2 linked regions of the Streptosporangium becharense genome follow. Each later gene encodes a partner of the first gene's protein in a complex. Links are inferred from orthologs where the notes say so. Each region holds a gene or a part of one and is shown on either strand. Other genes may lie near its edges.

The links.
Region 2: sucB (region 1) and F4562_RS21710 share a complex: the UniProt entries of both Escherichia coli proteins name them as parts of the 2-oxoglutarate dehydrogenase (OGDH) complex. The link is inferred for Streptosporangium becharense from one-to-one orthologs.

The regions. Positions count from the first base shown.
Region 1 is NZ_JACHMP010000001.1:1,756,272-1,767,734, forward strand. What follows is about bases 4,210-7,031. They hold sucB (2-oxoglutarate dehydrogenase, E2 component, dihydrolipoamide succinyltransferase), read left to right. Parts: upstream 4,210-4,783; coding sequence 4,784-6,280; downstream 6,281-7,031. Other genes in these bases: lpdA (dihydrolipoyl dehydrogenase), read left to right, coding at 4,210-4,749; F4562_RS07540 (TIGR01777 family oxidoreductase), read left to right, coding at 6,425-7,031. Also shown: F4562_RS07515 (DUF1648 domain-containing protein), read right to left, coding at 158-1,156; F4562_RS07520 (GntR family transcriptional regulator), read right to left, coding at 1,195-1,542; F4562_RS07525 (leucyl aminopeptidase), read left to right, coding at 1,634-3,166; more of lpdA, read left to right, coding at 3,370-4,209; more of F4562_RS07540, read left to right, coding at 7,032-7,321; F4562_RS07545 (Type 1 glutamine amidotransferase-like domain-containing protein), read left to right, coding at 7,358-8,095; lipoyl(octanoyl) transferase LipB, read left to right, coding at 8,124-8,801; lipA (lipoyl synthase), read left to right, coding at 8,919-9,848; F4562_RS07560 (DUF4191 domain-containing protein), read left to right, coding at 10,050-10,730; F4562_RS07565 (class I SAM-dependent methyltransferase), read left to right, coding at 10,730-11,463. UniProt on the Escherichia coli protein: E2 component of the 2-oxoglutarate dehydrogenase (OGDH) complex which catalyzes the second step in the conversion of 2-oxoglutarate to succinyl-CoA and CO(2).
Region 2 is NZ_JACHMP010000001.1:4,911,703-4,917,488, reverse strand. What follows is about bases 1-4,242. They hold F4562_RS21710 (multifunctional oxoglutarate decarboxylase/oxoglutarate dehydrogenase thiamine pyrophosphate-binding subunit/dihydrolipoyllysine-residue succinyltransferase subunit), read left to right. Parts: upstream 1-340; coding sequence 341-4,042; downstream 4,043-4,242. Other genes in these bases: F4562_RS21705 (DUF6104 family protein), read left to right, coding at 4,166-4,242; F4562_RS21715 (B3/B4 domain-containing protein), read left to right, coding at 1-149. Also shown: more of F4562_RS21705, read left to right, coding at 4,243-4,342; F4562_RS21700 (DUF4097 family beta strand repeat-containing protein), read left to right, coding at 4,424-5,221; F4562_RS21695 (PadR family transcriptional regulator), read left to right, coding at 5,218-5,786. UniProt on the Escherichia coli protein: E1 component of the 2-oxoglutarate dehydrogenase (OGDH) complex which catalyzes the decarboxylation of 2-oxoglutarate, the first step in the conversion of 2-oxoglutarate to succinyl-CoA and CO(2).

The sequences.
Region 1 (11,463 bases):
ATCTCCTTTCACGCGGCTCTCCGCCGCGGGCACGGGAACGGGCAGGGCTCAAGGGGGGCGGGGGCAGGAACCGGCAGGGCTCAGGGTCGAGCGGGGCTCGACGGGGAAACGGGCCGGAGGGTCGGGTACGGAAGCGGTCCGGGAGTGCGGAGCCGGGTCAGTGCCGGGACGCGGAACCGGTGGCGTGCTTGGCGACCAGGGTGTTGAGCAGCGCGGCGCCGCTGTCCGCGTCGTCGACCGAGATGGCGAACCGGCCACCGGAGACGTAACCCACGACGAGGCACTCTCCGCCGCGGAGCATCACCGTGGAGGACCCGGGCAGGCCCCGCATGCCCCAGCCGCCGACCTGGGAGGGGAACAGCTCCTCCGACCAGGCCCGCTCCACCTTGGCGAGCGGGATGCGCCGGCGGGGGAGGCGCAGCGGCCCGTGGGAGACGGACAGGCCGTCGTCGGTGATCTGCACCTGCACGGAGCTGAAGGTCACGCCGACGAGGCCGACGACGAGCGTGATCCCCGCCGGGATCAGGAGCGTGCGGTCGTCGCCGGTCAGGGCGAACACGCACAGCGCCGCGCCCGCGGTCAGGGCGGCCACGCCGACCGCGGTGAGCCAGCCGTTGCGCAGTGAGGAGACCCACACGGCGCGCTGGTCGCCGCGGAGCCGGATCCGGCGCTCCGGGACTCCGGCCGACGGTGACACCTCGTCGGGCCCGGGGCGTGCGACGAGCGCGCCGAGGGCCGCACCGGCGAGCAGTCCCGCGAACGGCACCGCCGCACCCCAGGCGAGGTCGCCTGCCTCCCGCCAGTCGGGGACGTCGAGGTTGGCCCAGACCGTGGCCGCCTGCAGCCCCAGGACGAACAGGCCGCCGCCGCCCAGCATGGCGCCGACCGCCGTGCGACCCGCCCGCCGCCCGAGCACCCGTGCCCGGCCGACGGCCGACGTGCAGGCGGCGATCATGATCGCCGCCCACAGGCCCACCCCGACCAGGAGCGCGACGGCGAACGACGCCGACCGGTCAGGGGCGCCCGACAGCCCCCAGTGGACGGCCACCGGGTCGGGCAGCCGGTCGCGCAGCGCGAACGGGACGGCCACCAACGTGATGGTCACGAGCGCGAACCAGACGGTGGCCATGACAAGAAAACGGCCTCGCAGACCCATAGCGATCTTTCCTTCCGGGGACCGGGCGCCGGGCCCGGTCATGAGAGCTCCCTGATGAGCTCGATGACGTCGTCGTGGCGGTAGCCGTACTGCACCGCCTCGGCGAGCAGAGCGCGCAGCTTCTCCTCGATCACGCTGCGCGGGTCGGGACGGCTGAGGATGCTCACACCGCGGCCGCGGCGGAACTCCAGCACCCCCTCGTCGCGCAGCTCGCGCAGAGCGCGCAGCACGGTGTTGGCGTTGACGCCGAGCGCCGCGGCCATGTCACGGGCGGGCGGAAGCCGGTCGCCCGGAGCGTACGACCCCTCGGCGACGGCGCGCCTGATCGCCTCGGCGACCTGCTCGTGCAGGGGCCGGGGATCGTGGAGATCTAAGGTGAGCAACATGATGCTAGCGACATTAGCACTATTTTCCGCGATGGTGCCACTCCTGATAGCACCATCGGGGCGGCACGATTCGTAGGACGAACCCTCGTTTATGCGTACTGAGCAAGCGGGACTAGCATCGGCCTACGTGACCACTGTGCGGCTGAACCCAACTGACAACGCTGTCTCGTTCGACACCGACGCCCTGGTCGTCGGCGTCCACACCGGACCGGACGGCCTCGTGACCGCCCCGGGGGCCGAGGGCCTCGACGACGCGCTCGGCGGCAGACTCGCGGCGACGCTCGGCAGCGTCGGCGCGAAGGGCCAGGCCGGAGAGGTCTCCAAGATCCCGACCTTCGGCGCGCTGACCGCGCCGCTGCTGGTCGTCGTCGGCCTGGGCGACGCCCCCGAGGGCGACTACGACGCCGAAGCCCTGCGCCGCGCCGCCGGCGCGGCGGTCCGCACCCTGCCGGGCACCGCCCGGGTGGCGCTCGCCCTGCCCGCCGCGAACGCCGAGCAGGCCGGAGCGGTGGCCCTGGGCGGCCTGCTGGGCGCCTACTCCTTCACCAAGTACCGCACCGGCGACGACACGGCCGCCCCGGTGGGCGAGGTGACCGTGCTGAGCCGCGCCGAGGGCGCCGAGGCCACGGTCGGGCGCGCCACCACCCTGGCCGAGTCGGTCTCGCTGGTCCGCGACCTGGTCAACACCCCGCCGTCCGACCTGTGGCCCGCCCGGTTCGCCGAGATCGCCGAGCAGGTGGGCACCGAGGCCGGCCTCGCGGTCGAGGTCCTCGACGAAAAGGGCCTGAAGGAGGGCGGCTACGGCGGCATCCTCGCCGTCGGGCAGGGCTCGGCCAACCCGCCGCGGCTGGTCCGCCTCGCCTACAGCCACCCCGACGCGGCCAAGACGCTCGCGTTCGTCGGCAAGGGCATCACCTTCGACTCGGGCGGCCTGTCGCTCAAGCCGTCGGCCTCGATGGACTGGATGAAGTCCGACATGGGTGGCGCGGGTGCCGTCTTCGGCGCGCTCCTCGCGATCGCCCGGCTGGGCCTGAAGATCAACGCGGTCGGCTACCTCTGCCTGGCCGAGAACATGCCGAGCGGCACCGCGCAGCGTCCCTCCGACGTGTTCACCAGCTTCGCCGGCAAGACGGTCGAGGTGCTCGACACCGACGCCGAGGGCCGCCTGGTGCTGATCGACGGCATCGCCCGCGCCGGCCAGGACGACCCGGACGTCATCGTCGACGTCGCCACCCTCACCGGCGCGCAGATCGTCGCGCTGGGCTGGCGGACGGCGGGCGTCATGGGCAACGACGACGACCTGCGCGACGAGGTCGTCGCCGTGGCCGGCGAGCAGGGCGAGGCCGCCTGGCCCATGCCCCTGCCCGAGGAGCTCCGCAAGGGCCTCGACTCCCCCGTGGCCGACATCGCCAACCTGCACCCCGAGCGTTTCGGCGGGATGCTGACGGCGGCCCTCTTCCTGCGGGAGTTCGTGCCGGAGGGAGTCCGCTGGGCCCACATCGACATGGCCGGTCCCGCCTTCAACAAGGGTGAGGCCCACGGCTACACGCCGAAGGGCGGCACCGGGGCGATCACCCGGACGCTCGTCGGTCTCGCCGAGCGCTATGCGGGCATGACGTCGTAGTCGTCGCCGCGCAAGCGGGTCACATACGACGTAGACAGATGAAAAGATGCGGTTGCCGGGGCCAGGCCGAGAGCGGGCACCGGCGCAGCGTCGAGCCGGACCCGGCCGCGCCATGGATACGATCAAGGATCCGCGAGGCCGGCTCGGGTCCGGGCCGGGCGCGACCGTGAACACGGTATTCCGATCCGACAAGGAGCTTTCCTGTGGCTGATGGCAGCGGCCCCTACGACATCGTCGTCCTGGGTGGCGGTAGCGGTGGGTACGCCTGTGCCCTGCGGGCGGCCGAGCTGGGCAAGACGGTCGCGCTGATCGAGAAGGACAAGATCGGCGGCACTTGCCTGCACCGGGGGTGCATCCCCACCAAGGCTCTTCTGCACTCCGCGGAAGTGGCCGACGAGACCCGGGAGAGCGCGGCCTTCGGCGTCAAGGCCCGGTTCGAGGGCATCGACGTGCCCTCGGTCCACGCGTTCAAGGACAAGATCGTCAGTCGCGCCTGGCGGGGCGTGCAGGGCCTGCTCAAGAGCAAGGGCATCACGATCGTCGAGGGCGAGGGCCGCCTCGCGGGCCCGAACCGGGTGGCCGTCGGTTCCGAGGTGTACGAGGGCCGCAACATCGTGCTGGCCACGGGTTCGGCGCCCAGGTCGCTGCCCGGCCTGGAGATCGACGGTGAGCGGGTCATCACCAGCGAGCACGCGCTCAGGCTCGACCGGGTGCCCACCTCGGTGGTCGTCCTGGGCGGCGGCGTCATCGGTGTCGAGTTCGCCAGCATCTGGCGTTCCTTCGGCGCCGAGGTGACCATCGTCGAGGCCCTGCCGCACCTGCTCCCGCTCGAGGAGGAGTCCAGCTCCAAGCTGCTGGAGCGCGCCTTCCGCCGCCGCGGCATCAAGCAGGAGCTGGGCGTCTTCTTCGACGGCGTCAAGACCACCGACACCGGCGTGGTCGTCACCCTGGCGAACGGCAAGACCATCGACGCCGAGCTGCTGCTCGTGGCGGTCGGTCGCGGCGCCGTCACCGCCGGCATGGGTTTCGAGGAGGCGGGCGTCGCGATCGAGCGCGGCACCGTCACCGTGGACGAGTTCTGCCAGACCAGCGTTCCGGGCGTGTACGCGGTCGGCGACCTCATCCCGACCCTGCAGCTGGCCCACGCCGGCTTCGCCGAGGGCATCCTGGTGGCCGAGCACATCGCCGGCCTGAACCCCGTGCCGATCGACTACGACGGCGTGCCGCGGATCACCTACTCCGACCCCGAGGTCGCCTCGGTGGGCATCACCTCCGCACAGGCCCGGGAGCGCGGTCACGAGATCGTCGAGTTCACCTACGACCTCGCGGGCAACCCCAAGAGCCAGATCCTGCAGACGCAGGGTGCGGTCAAGGTCATCGCCCAGAAGGACGGCCCGGTGCTCGGTGTCCACATGGTCGGCCGCCGTATCGGCGAGCTCGTGACCGAGGGTCAGCTGATCTACAACTGGGAGGCGCTCCCCTCCGAGGTGGCGCAGCTCATCCACGCGCACCCGACCCAGTCCGAGGCCGTCGGCGAGGCGATGCTGGCGCTGGCCGGCAAGCCGCTGCACGTCCACAACTAAGTAAGCCCTCCCCGGAACGCGAGAGAAGACACCAATGCCGAAGTCCGTACAGATGCCCCAGCTCGGTGAGAGCGTCACGGAGGGCACCGTCACCCGTTGGCTGAAGAAGGAGGGCGAGCGCGTCGAGGCCGACGAGCCGCTCCTCGAAGTCTCCACCGACAAGGTCGACACCGAGATCCCGTCGCCCGCGGCGGGCATCCTCACCAAGATCGTCGTCGCCGAGGACGAGACCGTCGAGGTGGGCGCCGAGCTCGCCGTCATCGACGAGAACGCCACCGAGGGCGCCGCTGTGGCGCCGGAGCCCGAGCCCCAGCCCGAGCCGGAGCCGGAGCCCGCCCCGCAGCAGCCGATCTCCTCGATCCCGCAGCCCGCCCCGCAGGCGGCGCCGGCCCCGCAGGCCGCTCCCGCCCCGGCCCCGCAGGCGGCCCCGGCTCCGCAGGCCGCTCCCGCTCCGCAGGCGGCGCCGCAGCCCGTTCCGGTCCAGGCCGCTCCCGCTCCGCAGGCCGCCCCGCCGTCCCCGATCGCCCCGGCCGCCCCCGCCGCGGCCCCGGCCGCTGCGGCGCCTTCCGGCGAGAGCCCGTACGTCACGCCGCTGGTGCGCAAGCTCGCCGCCGAGCACGACGTCGACCTGGAGGCGCTGACCGGCACCGGCGTCGGCGGACGCATCCGCAAGCAGGACGTCCTGGAGGCCGCGCGTGCCCAGCGCGAGCGCGCCGCCGCCCCGGCGCAGGCCGCGGCTCCGCAGGCCGCCGCCCCGGCGCAGGCCGCCGCCCCGGCGCCCGAGCCGGTCGCGGTCGACACCATCCTGCGCGGCCGTACGGAGAAGATGTCGCGCCTGCGCCAGACCATCGCCAAGCGCATGGTCGAGTCCCTCCAGGTCTCGGCGCAGCTCACCACCGTGGTCGAGGTCGACGTCACCAAGGTGGCCCGGCTGCGCGAGCAGGCGAAGGCCGAGTTCCAGCGGCGCGAGGGCGTCAAGCTCTCGTTCATGCCGTTCTTCGCCCTGGCCACCATCGAGGCGCTCAAGCAGCACCCGAAGCTGAACGCCACGATCAACAGCGAGACCAACGAGGTCACCTACTTCGACGCCGAGCACCTGGCCTTCGCGACGGACACCGAGCGCGGCCTGATCGTTCCGGTGATCAAGGACGCGGGTGACCTCAACATCGCCGGCCTCGCCCGTAAGATCGCCGACCTCGCCGAGCGCACCCGCACCAACAAGGTGAGCCCGGACGAGCTCGGCGGTGGCACGTTCACGCTGACCAACACCGGCAGCCGTGGCGCGCTGTTCGACACGCCGATCCTCAACCAGCCGCAGGTCGGCATGCTCGGCACCGGCGCGGTCGTCAAGCGGCCGGTGGTCCTCGACACCCCCGAGGGTGAGGTCATCGCCGTCCGCTCGATGGTGTACCTGGCGCTCAGCTACGACCACCGCCTGGTCGACGGCGCCGACGCCGCCCGCTTCCTGACGACGATCAAGCGTCGTCTCGAGGAGGGCCGTTTCGAGAACCAGCTGGGGCTCAACGCGTAAACTCCCGGCTTTCCCGCCTCCTCCGGGCCGGTCCGCGACGCGTGGGCCGGCCCGGTCGTCGTCTCCGGGGTCTCCGCTCCGTGGTGAGTCCGGCGGGTGTCCGCCTCCGAAGGTTCCGGTGGGAGGTCGGTTACATTGAACGACATGACGATCATCGTGACCGGTTCGTCCGGGCTGCTGGGATCGGCTCTGGTGCGGGCCCTGCGGGCCGACGGCGTCCGCGTGGTCCGCATGGTGCGGCGCCCGCCGCGGGGCGACGACGAGTCGTTCTGGGACCCGGAGAAGGGTGTCGTCGACCGGGCGGTCCTGGAGGGCTCGGAGGCGGTGGTCCACCTGGCCGGTGCGGGCATCGGCGACCGCCGCTGGAGCGACGCCTACAAGCGCGAGATCGTCCGCAGCCGCGTCCGGGGGACCGAGACCCTCGCCGGCGCGCTCGCGGACCTGGCAGGTGACGCTCCGGCGCTGCTGTCGGGTTCCGCGATCGGCTTCTACGGCGACACCGGAGACCGCGCGGTGGACGAGACGGCGCCGCCGGGCGAGGGGTTCCTCGCCCGGGAGGTGGTGGTGCCCTGGGAGGAGCGGACGGCGCCGGCCGAGGAGGCGGGCGTGCGGGTGGTCCGGCTGCGCACCGGCCTGGTGCTGAGCGGGCGGGGCGGCATGCTGGTGAAGATGCTGCCGGTCTTCAGGCTCGGTCTGGGCGCCCCCCTGGGCTCCGGGCGGCAGTACTGGTCGTGGATCTCCATCGACGACTGGGTCCACGCCGTCCGGCACATCCTGCGGAATCCGCAGATGTCAGGCCCGGTGAATCTGACGGCCCCCGAGCCGGTCACCAACGCGGAGTTCACCCGCGAGCTCGGCAGAGTCCTGCGTCGGCCCACGATGCCGCTGGCGGTGCCCGGCGCGGCGCTGCGCGCGGCCATGGGCGGGTTCGCCGGGGAAGGTGTGCTGATCGGCCAGCGGGTGCTCCCCCGGCGCCTGCTCGACGACGGCCACACGTTCCGGCATATGCGCCTCGGTGACGCACTGGCCGCCGTACTCTAGGGGGCCTGTTCACCGATGGAGCAGTGGGAGAACGATATGGGCAGGTCCGGGCAGTCGCACATTCTCGCGATCGGGGGCGGTTCCTTCCGCCCGTCCGCGCGTTACGGGTTCATCGAGGCGAGCCCCCTGCTCAGGTACGCCCTCGACCTCACCGGCCAGGACCGCCCCCGGCTGGGCCTGCTGGCCACCGCCACCGGTGACGACTCGGAGTGGCTGCTGAAGATGTACGGCGCGTTCCGCGAGTGGGACGTGGAGGTCAGCCACCTGACGGTCTTCCCGATGCCCAACGTCGACGACCCCCGGGAGTGGGTCCTGAGCCAGGACATGATCTACGTCAGCGGCGGCAGCGTGGCCAACCTGGCCGCCCTGTGGCGGCTGCACGGCCTGGACGAGATCTTCGAGGAGGCGTGGCGGGCCGGCGTGGTGCTGTCCGGCCAGAGCGCCGGCGCGCTCTGCTGGCACGTGGGCGGCAACACCGACTCCTTCGGGCCGACACTGCGGGTGTGGGCCGACGGCCTCGGCCTGCTGCCGTACGCCTGCGGGGTGCACTACGACTCCGACCCGCAGCGCCGCAGGCTGCTGCACGAGTCGGTGGCCTCCGGCGAACTGCCCGACGGCTACGCCGCCGACGAGGGGGTGGGCCTCCACTACGTGGGCACCGAGTTCATCCAGGCCGTCGCCGTCGACCGTGACGCCTACGCCTACCGGGTCGAGCACGACGGGGCGGGAGGGGCCAAGGAGTTCCGCATCGAGCCTCGGCTTCTCACGTCTTGATGAGCGGCGGGTCAATTACTCTTGATGCGTGAGTGAGCTGGCGTTCGTCCGTCTCGGTGTCGACTTCCCCTACGAGCAGGCTTGGGACCTCCAACGGCGGATCCACGCCCGGCGGGTCGCCGGTGAGATCCCCGACACCTGCCTGATGCTTGAACACGCGCCCGTCTACACGGCCGGCAGGCGCACCGCCCCGCACGAGCGGCCCACCGACGGCACCCCCGTCATCGACGTCGACCGCGGTGGCCGGATCACCTGGCACGGCCCCGGTCAGCTGGTCGGCTACCCCATCGTCAAGCTCGGCGAGCGGCTCGACGTCACCTCCTACGTCCGGCTGCTGGAGGAGACGCTCATCCACGTCTGCGCCGACTTCGGGGTGCAGGCGGGCCGGGTCGAGGGCCGCGGCGGCGTCTGGGTGGCCGGAGACCCCTCGCACGGGCTGCCCGACCGGAAGGTCGGCGCGATCGGCATCCGGGTCTCCGGCGGGGTGACGATGCACGGCTTCGCGCTCAACTGCTCCAACGACCCGAGCTGGTACAACCGGATCGTCCCCTGCGGGATCAGCGACGCCGGGGTCTCCTCGCTGTCGGCGGAGACGGGCCGCCGGATCGTGGTCGACGAGGTCCTGCCGTACGCCGAGAAGCACCTGGCGGAGGCGCTCGGCGCGCAGCCCTTCGAGCTGCCGGAGGAGGAGCTGTTCCGGCGGTGAGCCCCCTGTCGGCGCGGCCTCCGGCGGGACATAAGCTGGGGAGGTGAGCGAGCGTGACGATATGGACAGCACCTCGACGTACAGCACCTCGGTCCGGCGACCGATGAAGGAGCTCGCATGACCGTCGCCCCCGAAGGCCGAAAGCTCCTCCGTCTGGAGGTCCGCAACGCCGCGACCCCCATCGAGAAGAAGCCTGAGTGGATCAAAACCCGGTTCCGGACCGGCCCCAACCACACCGAGCTGCGGGCGCTCGTCCAGCGCGAGGGCCTGCACACGGTCTGTCAGGAGGCCGGGTGCCCCAACATCTCCGAGTGCTGGGAAGACCGTGAGGCCACCTTCCTCATCGGTGGTGACCAGTGCACCCGGCGCTGTGACTTCTGCCAGATCGACACCGGAAAGCCCAAGGCGTACGACACCGACGAGCCGCGCCGCGTGGCCGAGTCGGTGCGGCAGATGGGCCTGAACTACGCGACCGTGACCGGTGTCGCCCGCGACGACCTGCCCGACGGTGGCGCGTGGCTGTACGCCGAGACGGCGCGGCAGATCCACGACCTCCTGCCGGGCTGCGGCGTCGAACTGCTGGTGCCCGACTTCAACGGCGACCAGGCCCAGTTGGAGGAGGTCTTCTCCGCCAGGCCCGAGGTCTTCGCGCACAACGTCGAGACCGTGCCGCGGATCTTCAAGCGCATCCGGCCGGCGTTCCGCTACGAGCGGTCCCTGGAAGTGATCACCAAGGCCCGCCAGGCCGGGCTGGTGACCAAGTCGAACCTCATCCTCGGCATGGGCGAGGAGCGCGAGGAGGTCGTCCAGGCCATGCGCGACCTGCACGAGGCCGGCTGTGACCTGCTGACCGTGACCCAGTACCTGCGTCCCACCCCCCGGCACCACCCCGTGGACCGCTGGGTGAAGCCCGAGGAGTTCGTGGAGCTCCAGAAGGAGGCGGAGGCCATCGGTTTCGCCGGTGTCATGTCCGGCCCGCTGGTCCGTTCCTCCTACCGGGCCGGGCGGCTCTACAAGCAGGCCGTCGAGGCCCGTCAGCGCGCCTGACCCGTCGCGGACGCCCTCCCCCGCGCCGGTACGGGGGAGGGCGTCACGCGTCTGCGGGCCCCCGCGGCACCCGCCGGGGGTTCCGCGCACGCCCGCCCGCGCCGTCCCGGGCCATCCGCGTGTCGTCCGCCCGGGGTCCCGCGGGCCGGTCGGCAGGTCACGTTTTCACTTCTTGACCCCGGGATTTGTATCCTTCAGAACATGGCCAAGAAGCCCGAAGACTCAGAGCGCCCGGGGCGCGTCAAGCAGCTCCGCATGATCGCGCAGATCATCAAGCAGGCCAATCCCAAGGGGATGCCGATCGTCTACGCCTCGGCGCTCGGCACGCTGGCGTTGTGCATCGTGATCGGGCTGGTCACCGGCTGGTTCTGGTACCTGCTGTTCATCGGGATCATGCTGGCCATGACCGTCGGCCTCGTCGTCTTCGGCCAGTTGGCGCAGAAGGCGCAGTACTCCATGCTGCACGGCCAGGTCGGCGCCGCCGCCGCGATCCTGCAGAGCATGCGCGGCAACTGGCAGGTCACCCCCGCCGTCGCGGTCACCCGCGACCAGGACATCGTGCACCGCGTGGTCGGCTACCCCGGTGTCGTCCTGGTCTCCGAGGGGCCGGGCAACCGCGTGCAGAAGATGCTCGTGGCGGAGAAGAAGCGCATCCAGCGGATCGCGCTGGACATCCCCGTCTACGACATCCAGTCCGGTGACGGCGAGGGGCAGATCCCGCTGGCCAAGCTCCAGCGGCACCTGATGAAGCTGCCCCGCAACCTGAAGAAGCCCGCGATCTACGAGGTCAACAACCGGCTCAAGGCGCTGCCGCAGACGCTGCCGATGCCCAAGGGCCCGCTGCCGCGCGGGGCGAAGATGCCCAGGCCGAGGATTCGCTGATGACTCTCGCCGGGGTGAGCCGCCACGCGGTCGACGCGACGGTCACCTCCCGGGCCAACCGCGGCTGGTGGGACCGCTCCTCCGACGAGTACCAGGCCGAGCACGGCGAGTTCCTGCGTGACTCCGGCTTCGTCTGGTGCCCCGAGGGCCTGGACGAGACCGACGCCCGCCTGCTCGGCGACGTGGCGGGCAAGGACGTCCTGGAGATCGGCTGCGGCGCCGGCCAGTGCGGGCGGTGGCTGACGGGCCGGGGCGCCAGGGTGACCGGTTTCGACCTGTCGTTCCGCCAGCTCCAGCACTCCCGCCGGATCGACCTGGACACCGGTTCCTCGCTGCCGGTGGTTCAGGCCGACGCCGAGTCTCTGCCGTTCGCCGACGGCTCGTTCGACCTGGCCTGCTCGGCGTTCGGCGCGCTGCCGTTCGTGGCCGACGCGGGCGCCGTGCTGGCCGAGGCGCGCCGGGTGCTGCGCCCGGGGGGGCTGCTGGTCTTCTCGGTGACCCACCCGATCCGCTGGGCCTTCCCCGACGACCCGGGCCCCGCCGGGCTGACCTCCGACCGGTCCTACTTCGACCGGTCGCCGTACGTGGAGATGGGCGACGACGGGCAGCCGTCCTACGTCGAGCACCACCGCACGCTGGGCGACTGGGTGGGGCTCATCACCGCCGCCGGGCTGGTGCTGCGGAGCCTGACCGAGCCGGAGTGGCCGAGCGGCCACGAGCGTGAGTGGGGCGG
Region 2 (5,786 bases), 3.2 Mb from region 1 along the record:
AGGAGACCGTCGACGCGCTGTTCCTGCTGGAGCGTCTCGAACCGATGTCCCTGGCGGAGCTGCGGGCGGCGGGGGACGATCTGGCGGCTCTTCTCGAAGATGTCACCCGGAAGATACGAGTTGAATATCGGCTGGTCGAACCGGCCTGATCGATCCGCGGAAGGTCCTGAACAGGAACGGAACGGTTGAGCCGGTCCCCGGCGCCGACCGTTTTAAGCTGTCCTGAGAGGATCGACGAGGGAAGCTGAGGCCAGAAGGGCGCAGGTCCGGGCCGAGGCGAGTAGCCTTGGACAGGTTCTCTATCATCAACGCCGATCTGCGGAAGAGGGCGATTTCCGCCGTGTCGTCTGAGTCGTCGCGGACAAACCCGCTGGCAGCCTTTGGTCAGAACGAATGGCTGGTCGACGAGCTGTACCAGAAGTACCTCCAGGATCCCGAGTCCGTAGACCGCGCCTGGTGGAACTTCTTCGCTGACTACAGCCCTGATTCCGGGTCCGGCAAAGCCGCGACCCAGGGCGCGGCGACCGCCGCGTCCACTCCTCCGACAACCGCACCGGCCACGGCTCCGGCAGGCAAGACCCCGACCAAGGCCGAGCCTGCGGCGAAGCCCGCGGCCGGCAAGACTCCGGCGGCCGCGGCCGCCCCGGCTGACAGACCCAAGCAGGAGACGCAGTTGCCCACCGCCACCGGCGCCGAGGAGATCCGACTCCGGGGCGCGGCCGCCAGGACCGCCGCCAACATGGAGGCCAGTCTCGTCGTACCGACGGCGACGAGTGTCCGCGCGGTGCCGGCCAAGCTGCTGATCGACAACCGCATCGTGATCAACAACCACCTGTCGCGCGGTCGCGGCGGCAAGGTGTCGTTCACGCATCTCATCGGCTACGCGGTGGTCAAGGCCCTCAAGGTCCTGCCCGAGATGAACCACTCCTACACCGAGGTCGACGGCAAGCCGGTGCTGGTCAAGCCCGAGCACGTCAACCTGGGTCTGGCCATCGACGTCGCCAAGAGCGACGGCACCCGCCAGCTCCTGGTGCCGTCGATCAAGGCGACCGAGCGGATGGACTTCCGCCAGTTCTGGGTCGCCTACGAGGACGTGGTGCGCAAGGCCAGGGCGGGCAAGCTCGGCGTCGACGACTTCTCCGGCACCACGATCTCGCTCACCAACCCGGGCACCATCGGCACCGTGCACTCGGTGCCGCGCCTGATGCCGGGCCAGGGCACGATCATCGGCGTCGGCGCGATGGAGTACCCCGCGGAGTACCAGGGGGCGTCCCCCGAGACCCTCTCCCGCCTGGCGGTGAGCAAGGTCATGACGCTCACCAGCACCTACGACCACCGGATCATCCAGGGGGCCCAGTCGGGCGACTTCCTGCGCCAGGTCCACCGGCTCCTGCTGGGCGAGGAGGGCTTCTACGACGAGGTCTTCGAGTCCCTCCGGATCCCCTACGAGCCGATCCGCTGGGTCCAGGACATCTCGACCACGCACGACGACGACGTGGCCAAGTCGGCCCGGGTCCTCGAGCTGATCCACGCCTTCCGGGTCCGGGGCCACCTGATGGCCGACACCGACCCGCTGGAGTACAAGCAGCGCAAGCACCCCGACCTCGACATCAAGTCGCACGGCCTGACCCTGTGGGACCTGGAGCGCGAGTTCGCCACCGGCGGGTTCGGCGGCCGTCCCCTGATGAAGCTGCGCGAGATCCTCGGCGTGCTGCGCGACTCCTACTGCCGCACCATCGGCGTGGAGTACATGCACATCCAGAACCCGGAGGAGCGGGCCTGGATCCAGGCGCGCGTCGAGCGCCCGCACGCCAAGCCCGACCGCACCGAGCAGCTGCGCATCCTGGAGCGGCTGAACACCGCCGAGGCGTTCGAGACGTTCCTGCAGACCAAGTTCGTCGGCCAGAAGCGTTTCTCGCTGGAGGGCGGCGAGTCGCTGATCCCGCTGCTCGACTCGGTGCTGTCGGCCGCGGCGCAGGAGCAGCTCGACGAGGCCGTGATCGGCATGGCCCACCGCGGCCGGCTGAACGTGCTGGCCAACATCGTCGGCAAGTCGTACGGGCAGATCTTCGGCGAGTTCGAGGGCAACATCGACCCGCGCAGTGCCCACGGCTCCGGCGACGTGAAGTACCACCTGGGCGCCACCGGTGACTTCGTCTCGCCCGACGGCTCCAAGCTGAAGACCTCGGTCGTGGCCAACCCCTCCCACCTGGAGACGGTCGACCCGGTCCTGGAGGGTGTGGTCCGCGCCAAGCAGGACCTCCTGGAGCGCGGCGAGGAGGGCTTCAGCGTCCTGCCGCTGCTCGTCCACGGCGACGCCGCCTTCGCCGGCCAGGGCGTGGTGGCCGAGACCCTCAACCTGTCGCAGCTGCGCGGCTACCGCACCGGCGGCACCGTGCACATCGTGGTCAACAACCAGGTCGGCTTCACCACCAGCCCGGCCAGCTCGCGCTCCAGCGTGTACGCCACCGACGTGGCCCGGATGATCCAGGCGCCGATCTTCCACGTGAACGGCGACGACCCCGAGGCGGTGGCCCGGGTCGGCCGCCTGGCCTTCGAGTACCGCCAGGCGTTCCGCAAGGACGTCGTGATCGACCTGATCTGCTACCGGCGCCGGGGTCACAACGAGTCCGACAACCCGGGCTTCACCCAGCCGCTGATGTACGACCTGATCGACGCCAAGCGCTCCACCCGGAAGCTCTACACCGAGGCGCTGATCGGCCGGGGCGACATCACGGTGGAGGAGGCCGAGAGCGCGCTCCGCGACTACCAGGCCAAGCTGGAGAACGCCTTCGCCGAGACCCGGGCCGCGGTCAAGGGGCACGGAGAGTTCTCCCGCCCGGTCGACATGGAGACCGTGCCCTGGTCGCACGAGGACGTCGAGACCGCGATCTCCGAGGAGACCGTCAAGCGGATCGTCGACACCCAGCTCAACATGCCCGAGGGCTTCACCGTCCATCCGCGTCTGCTGCCGGTGTTGCAGCGCCGCGGGCAGATGGTCACCGAGGACCGCATCGACTGGGGCATGGGCGAGACCCTCGCCTTCGGCTCGCTGCTGATCGACGGCCACCCGGTCCGTCTCGTGGGCCAGGACTCCCGGCGCGGCACGTTCACCCAGCGCCACGCCGTGCTGGTCGACCGGGTCACCGGTGAGGAGCACACCCCGCTCAAGACGTTCAACCAGGGCACCACGAAGTTCTACGTCTACGACTCCCTGCTGAGCGAGTACGCCGCGCTCGGCTTCGAGTACGGCTACAGCGTCGAGCGTCCCGAGGCCCTGGTCTGCTGGGAGGCGCAGTTCGGCGACTTCGTCGACGGTGCCCAGACCGTGATCGACGAGTACATCGCCTCGGGCGAGCAGAAGTGGGGCCAGCGCTCCGGCGTCACCCTGCTGCTGCCGCACGGCTACGAGGGTCAGGGGCCCGACCACTCCTCGGCCCGCATCGAGCGTTTCCTGCAGCTGTGCGCGCAGGACAACATGACGGTGGCCCAGCCGACCCTGCCGGCCAACTACTTCCACCTGTTGCGCTGGCAGACCCTGTCGAACCGGCACCGCCCGCTGGTGGTGTTCACGCCGAAGTCGCTGCTGCGGCACAAGGCGGCGGTCTCGGCGGTCTCCGACTTCACCTCGGGGTCGTTCCAGCCGGTGCTGGGTGACACGACGGTCGACCCGGGTGGCGTCCGCAAGGTCGTGCTGGTCTCCGGAAAGCTCTACTACGACCTGGCCGCGGCCCGTGACAGGCTGGGCCGCAACGACACGGCGATCATCCGCCTGGAGCGGCTCTACCCGTTCCCGGGCAACCCGCTGGCGACCGAGCTGGAGCGTTACGCGGGGAACGTGGAGCTGGTCTGGGCACAGGACGAGCCGCTCAACATGGGCCCGTGGCCGTTCCTGGCGCTGAAGATGGCGGAGAACCCGAACGTGTTCGGCGGCCGTCCGATCCGCCGGGTCTCCCGCAAGGCCAACTCGTCGCCGGCGACCGGTTCGCACGCCGCGCACGAGGCCGAGCTGCAGCAGATCCTGAGCGAGGTCTTCGGCTAGTGGTTCCGCGGCGGTCCCGCCCGGGGCCGCCGCCGGCGCGGAGGCGTCACACCCGAGAAGTCCCCCGCAGGAACCTCTGCGGGGGACTTCTCCGTTATCGCAAACAGCACCACGAGGAGAACGATGTACTTCACCGATCGGGGCATCGAGGAGCTCGTCGAGCGCCGCGGCGAGGAGGAGGTCAGCATCACCTGGCTGGCCGAGCGGCTGCGTGAGTTCGTCGACCTGAACCCCGAGTTCGAGACCCCGGTGGAACGCCTGTCGACCTGGCTGGCCCGTCTCGACGACGAGGACGAGTAACAGGACACCGAGCAAGACACGACATATCTTGACCTCTCGCAAGACGCGACATATCGTGTTTTGCAAAAGGAGGTCTTCACCATGCGGCAATGGACCATCGACAAACCCGAGCAGCTCACCTTCGCCTCCGTGAGCAGGCTCAACGTCCGGATCGTGGCGGGCAGGCTAGCGGTGCTGGCCAGTGACGGCCCCGCCGCACTCGAGGTCACCGACGTCGGCGACCCGCCGCTGATCGTCACCCATGACGACGAGGGCGTCCTGACCGTCACCTACAAGGACCTCACCTGGGAGGGCCTGCTGGGCTGGCTCCGCCCGGGTCGCCGGCAGGCGACGCTGGCGTTGACCGTGCCCAAGGAGTGCCCGGTCAACGTGGGGGTGGTCTCCGCCTCCGCGGTCGTCACCGGGCTGGAGGGCCGCACCTCGGTCAAGAGCGTCTCCGGCGACGTCGTGCTCGACGGGGTGAGCGGTGAGATCCACACCGACACCGTCTCCGGCGACGTCGAGAGCCGGGGGCTGGTCGGCGACCTGTCGTTCAAGAGCGTCTCCGGTGATCTGACCATCGCCCGGGGCACACCCCGCCGGCTGAGCGCCACCACCGTCTCCGGCCGGATCACCGCGGACCTGGAGCTCCCACCGACCGGCCACGTGACGATGAACAGCGTCTCCGGCGAGATCATGCTCCGGCTCCCGTCCACGGTCGAGACCGACGTGACGATCCGCTCCACCTCGGGCAGGCTCGGCACCGCCTTCACCGAACTCGACCACTCCTCACAGGCCGGTGCGAAGACACTGACCGGCCGGATCGGCGGCGGCATGGCGTCACTGACCGCGAACACCGTCTCCGCCGACGTCACGCTGTTGAAGGGAGCCGAGGCATGAGCCCGGTCTTCGGTCACGGACGGCTCCGGCTGTACCTCCTCAAGCTCCTGGAGGAGAGCCCGCGCCACGGGTACGAGGTGATCCGGTTGCTGCAGGACCGGTTCCTCGGGGTCTACTCCCCCTCACCCGGCACGATCTACCCGCGCCTGGCCCGCCTGGAGGAGGAGGGCCTGGTCACCCACGAGGTCGTCGACGGCAAGAAGGTCTTCACCATCACCGAGCGGGGCCGGGCCGAGCTCAATGAGCGGCTCGACGAACTCGCCGACCTGGAACAGGAGATCGCCGACTCCGTCCGCGACATCGCCCGCGAGGTCAAGGAGGACGTACGCGACACGGTCAGGTCCCTGCGCGAGGAGCTCACCCAGATGGCGCGAGACGTGCGCCAGGGGGCCAGGCAGGCCGATGAACAGGCCAGACGCGCGCAGAAGGAGGCCAGGCGCGCGCAGCGCGAGGCCTGGCGCACGCAGAAGGCGGAGTGGCAGCGGCAGACCACCGAGTGGAAGGAAGAGTGGAAGCGGGTCTGGGCCGACGGGTTCACCGGCGAGGGTTCACCCGCCGGTGACGC